2 regions of the Paenibacillus sp. FSL H7-0940 genome follow, and region 1 is predicted to be linked to the other one. Evidence: a T-box and tRNA genes for the amino acid it is inferred to sense, from the RefSeq annotation. Region 1 holds a T-box; the other holds one or more tRNA genes.
The links. A T-box is a leader RNA that pairs with one kind of tRNA and senses whether it is charged. The one in region 1 lies ahead of MHB71_RS00525 (valine--tRNA ligase), so its partner is inferred to be a tRNA-Val.
Positions count from the first base shown of each region.

Region 1 (2,407 bases):
TTCGATCCAGTTCAGATAGGTTTTCTCAAAACGATCTGGAACAAAATTAACCCCTTCGCCGCTCTGTTGTTTCTTAATCGCTCTCTCTGCAAGTGGCTTCATCTCAACGAACCACTGTGTAGACAGATATGGCTCAACAACAGCTCCGGTACGTTCACTGTGTCCAACCTGATGCGTGTGATCCTCGATATTGATCAATACGCCCTGCTCTTTCAAGTCAGCAACAATCTGCTTGCGGCAGTCACTGCGATCCAGTCCTTGATACTTTCCTGCCTCAGCATTCATTGTACCGCTCTCATCCATTACCGTAATCTGAGGAAGATCATGACGAAGACCTACTTCAAAGTCATTTGGATCATGCGCAGGTGTGATTTTAACTGCACCACTTCCAAACTCTTTATCCACATAATCATCAGCGATAATTGGAATTTCGCGTCCAATGATAGGCAGTACAAGTACTTTACCAATCATATCTGCATAACGCTCATCTTTCGGATGAACAGCAACCGCTGTATCACCCAGCATCGTTTCAGGACGCGTTGTTGCCACTGTAACGTAGCCACTTCCGTCTTTGAGCGGGTACCGCAGATGGTACAGGTGACCCTGAACCTCTTTATATTCAACCTCAATGTCGGACAGAGCTGTCCGGTTCACCGGGTCCCAGTTAATGATGCGTTTGCCTCGGTAAATAAGGCCTTTTTCATACAGTTGAACAAATACTTTGCGAACCGCTTGGGACAGACCTTCATCCAGCGTAAAACGTTCACGTGAGTAATCAAGCGACAATCCCATTTTGCCCCATTGCTGACGAATGGTAGTGGCATATTGATCTTTCCAGTCCCATACTTTCTCCAGAAACTTGTCACGTCCCAGATCATAACGAGTCAGACCTTCTTCACGCAGCTTCTGCTCCACTTTGGTTTGAGTAGCAATACCTGCATGGTCGGAACCCGGAAGCCACAGTGCGTCATAACCTTGCATCCGTTTGGTGCGGATCAGAATATCCTGCAGTGTAAAATCGAGCGCATGCCCAATGTGCAGCATCCCTGTCACATTTGGGGGTGGAATTACAATCGTATACGGCTCGGCATCTTTACGTTGACCGGCTTTGAAATATCCACGTTCCATCCAGGTGGAGTACCATTTATCCTCTGCCGCCTTAGGATCGTAAGTGGTCGGCATTTCTGTTGTAGCTGATTTTTTTTCCTCAGACATGTGTCATTCCTCCGTTACTTCATCATCTTCGCCAAAAAAAAACAAAAAAACCTTTCATCCATCAAAGGACGAAAGGTTAGCTTTCGCGGTACCACCTTTGTTTCACGCCTACAGCAAGATAGACTTCACCCTCTGTACATGACGTGACACTTCAAGCAGATAACGGCTGCTACCGGCCCATCCTACCTCAGTAATAAATGACGATAGATCTCATTCATCCCTTGTATTCAAACAGGCAACTCCCGGGCGACTTCGATCAGTTGGTTCCTGCGGAATCTCACAGCGTTGCAATTCCACTCTCTGAAAGGTCATACTGTCTACTACTCCCGTTCCACGTTGTTCTTCAAAAAACCTACACACATCATACCTTGCTCGTGCGCGATAGTCAACCTGACAACAGCGGATAAAGAGCGCTGGAATGCAGGTTTAGGACGAATCATGCAAAAACCCGCAATCCTCAAGGGGATCACGGGTCGTAACGAAGGCTTTAACTACGGATTAAGGGATGTACAATATCTGACCTTCTTCCACAACCTGCTCAGATAATCGGTTATACAACTGAAGTTCCCTCGTGCTCAATTGATATCGATCTGCAATGGCATCCAGTGTATCTTCTCGCTGAACGATGCAAAGTTTCACCTTGCGGAACGGGGTCTGGTCCACGATCGTTCCCAGGAACAGGTTCTTCCATTCCACATCATCAGCTGGATAAGTTTCTTCCTGTACCACACCCGCAGGAACCTCATCGCCTCGCTCCACTTCAGCATCGCGTGCCGCTCTGCCCGAGGATAACAAGGAAGAGATACCTACGCCCTCTTCTTGCCGTGGTGCGGATTCTTTTTTGCTGCCAAAAGCAACCTTCAGCTCCGGCTTGTCTTCCGTCTCAGCCACAGGTTCAGGAACAAATGCTTCGTTCTGTACAAACTCGTCTACCCCAGTCGCTTCAAAAGACGGTCGGTCTTCCTCAGCGTTGCCTGGTTCGGACGAAGCAAATACACCTTGCCAGTTCTCCGCCTGTGATTCAACCGGAACATCGGCAACTGCCTGATTCTCCTGCTGAGGTACAGATCTCGCTGATTCGAAGTGCCATACCTCTGGTGCGTCCGGTACATCCGGTGCTGCCAACTCATTAGATGATTGAGCTGCAGGCTCTGAGACTGCTTGATCTCCACCTCTCGAGTTCGCAGGTAAT
Region 1 is NZ_CP150280.1:112,902-115,308, reverse strand. Features, by position in the region: gene MHB71_RS00525 (valine--tRNA ligase) at 1-1,215, opposite strand, end outside; T-box leader at 1,277-1,558, opposite strand; gene MHB71_RS00520 (LysM peptidoglycan-binding domain-containing protein) at 1,714-2,407, opposite strand, start outside.

Region 2 (2,407 bases), 770 kb from region 1:
ATTCGCCTGGTTGTACGGGCTTCTTCAACTGCACGGTCAACGCTTGGTTTTCCTTATGGAAATCCAGCGATTGGCTATTTGCGGTTACAGCCTGAATATCGATGCCACCCAGAAAGTCCTCCGCTGTCTTCTCAGGGTGATCTTTACTAATCTTTTCATTATGCTGTTGGTACATGCTCGCCTGTGTCGACTTGGAGAGGTTTGCATCAGCATATGTATGAAGGACCAGCTGCTGGAGTGCGTCCTTGCTTGTGTTGTGATACGTTACCTTCTCGCTCCCCTGGATCGTCATGTCCTTCTCATTTAATCGAGCCTGAATCTGGTATTGAATCGGCGTCTGCTCTAAAGAGTCTTTAGGTGTGTTATATATCTTCGTAGATACAGGTGCTGGGCCTGCTTCCGCGGCAACAACCCCCATGTTGGCAAGTGGGCTTGTTGCCAGTATTAAAGCCAGTGTACCCGCGATCCCTACTCTGGCTAACTTTGATGTAAATGGGTTTGAATAATTCATAAGTTCTCTCCTTCTCCTGTTCTATGTTGACCTCAGAACCAAGTATAGAAGACGAACCTTACGCTGAATTTATGTTTTATTTAAGTTTTGTTTAAAAAGAGGAAGAGGAACTGTGCCATTAAAATTATTATCAACAAAAACCACCTACACATATTATTGGAGGTAGCCATATTATTATATAAAAAAACAACTCCTCTTGAGATATAATTCTCAAAAGAAGTTGCCTTTAATTTTACATATAGGACGAGTGGGGATCGAACCCACGACCCTTACCCTGTCAAGATAATGCTCTCCCGCTGAGCTATCGCCCTGTAATAATTAAGATGTATCCATTACGGTCATACTACTATCTTTAGCTGAGCTAACAGATCATGATATATAATTGTTTCCCAATCAAGTAACAGTATCATATCAAGTAACCGTGTTCATTGTCAATGATTTATTTGGTTATAATTCACCCGAAATGGTGCACAATAAAGGAAAGATTACCATTTCAACACGAGGTGAATTCCCTATGAGAAACTTAACAAAACGGTCAAAATCCAATAAATATACATTTACCAAATGCTTCTTTCTCTTTGCTGGGCTTGTGATTCTCAGTACAAACGTTACGGGTTGCGGCTTGGAGAAGGATGAACATACGGTACAATTCCAACAATTACAACAGCCCAATGAAAATAGTGAGTCTCTGCCGGTCTGGCTGGACGTATACTCCAAATCTGTAATTCAAGATGTGTATTCTCCGCGAGGAAGCAGTGAAGTCTTGCCGTGAAGGTTAACAGGTGAATTACTCGTCTTCATCCCACTTGCGTGAGTATGCTTTCTTCGTAACGTAATACAACAGAGTAATCATTCCCACCGACATTAGCAATGTAATTACCATGATGCCTGTCATGCCCATCACTACCCCCTCCTCTCCCAATATGTTCCAGACTTCACTATACAGGAAAAACATTTTTTTGTATAATTCAGTCTGATATGTCGCGCAAGAGCAGAAAGAAGGAATGGAATTGGCAGCTGAGATTAGTTATGTATCGACAGAAGAACAACTGGAGCAAGCCCTGGGAATTCGCCATCACGTTTTTGTGATCGAGCAACAGGTGCCTGCCGAGATTGAGATTGATCAATATGATGTCATCAGTCCCGATGTGCATCATGTATTGTTAAGTACGGATGGCCAAGCTGTAGCCACAGGACGTCTGATCTATTACAGCAAGGATACGGCCAAAATGCAGCGGATTGCGGTGCTTGAGTCTCATCGTTCATTCGGTTATGGACGTGTGCTTCTGCTCGCGATGGAGGAGCTGGCACGTGAACTCGGCTTATCCTATTCTGTACTGGATGCGCAATGTCAGGCACAGAAATTCTATGAAAAACTGGGTTATGAAGTGATTTCGGAAGAACCTTTTTATGATGCAGATATTCTCCATGTTCGTATGAGAAAGAGCCTGTAATACCTCGACGTTGGCTGGTCTTATCAGCATATGGTGCATACTTCCGATGAATTCGGATAGGCTAATCAGGTAAGCAGATTCCTATCTCGTCATATAAGGAGAGTGTGACATCATGGATCAAACAACACGCGAGAGTTTCACAGCCGTACAGAAAAATGGTGACGGTGACCTGACAGCTTTTCAGACTTCAGCAGGACGTGTACTGGATTATCAGCAGGCACTTGCAGAAGTAAAGGCTGGCGCTATTGCCGGTGTGAATGTATTTAAAGGCAAGGATGGCGAAATGTACATTCGCGGCGATGCCGACGGTGACCCAACCAACAACCTGGACCAACTTCCCCATTTCTAAATAGATGCACATGTCGTATGTGTGACACAGTAAGCGCCGATCCGGATATCCGGGTTGGCGTTTTCTTATTAGAATTAATAGTCCGTAAAATAT
Region 2 is NZ_CP150280.1:885,549-887,955, reverse strand. Features, by position in the region: gene MHB71_RS03790 (M1 family metallopeptidase) at 1-511, opposite strand, end outside; tRNA gene MHB71_RS03785 (tRNA-Val) at 751-822, opposite strand; gene MHB71_RS03780 (hypothetical protein) at 1,026-1,283, shown strand; gene MHB71_RS03775 (GNAT family N-acetyltransferase) at 1,522-1,965, shown strand; gene MHB71_RS03770 (DUF3892 domain-containing protein) at 2,078-2,314, shown strand; gene MHB71_RS03765 (hypothetical protein) at 2,389-2,407, opposite strand, start outside.
Region 2: it encodes a tRNA-Val, which carries the amino acid that the T-box ahead of MHB71_RS00525 (valine--tRNA ligase) is inferred to sense. The anticodon was not compared.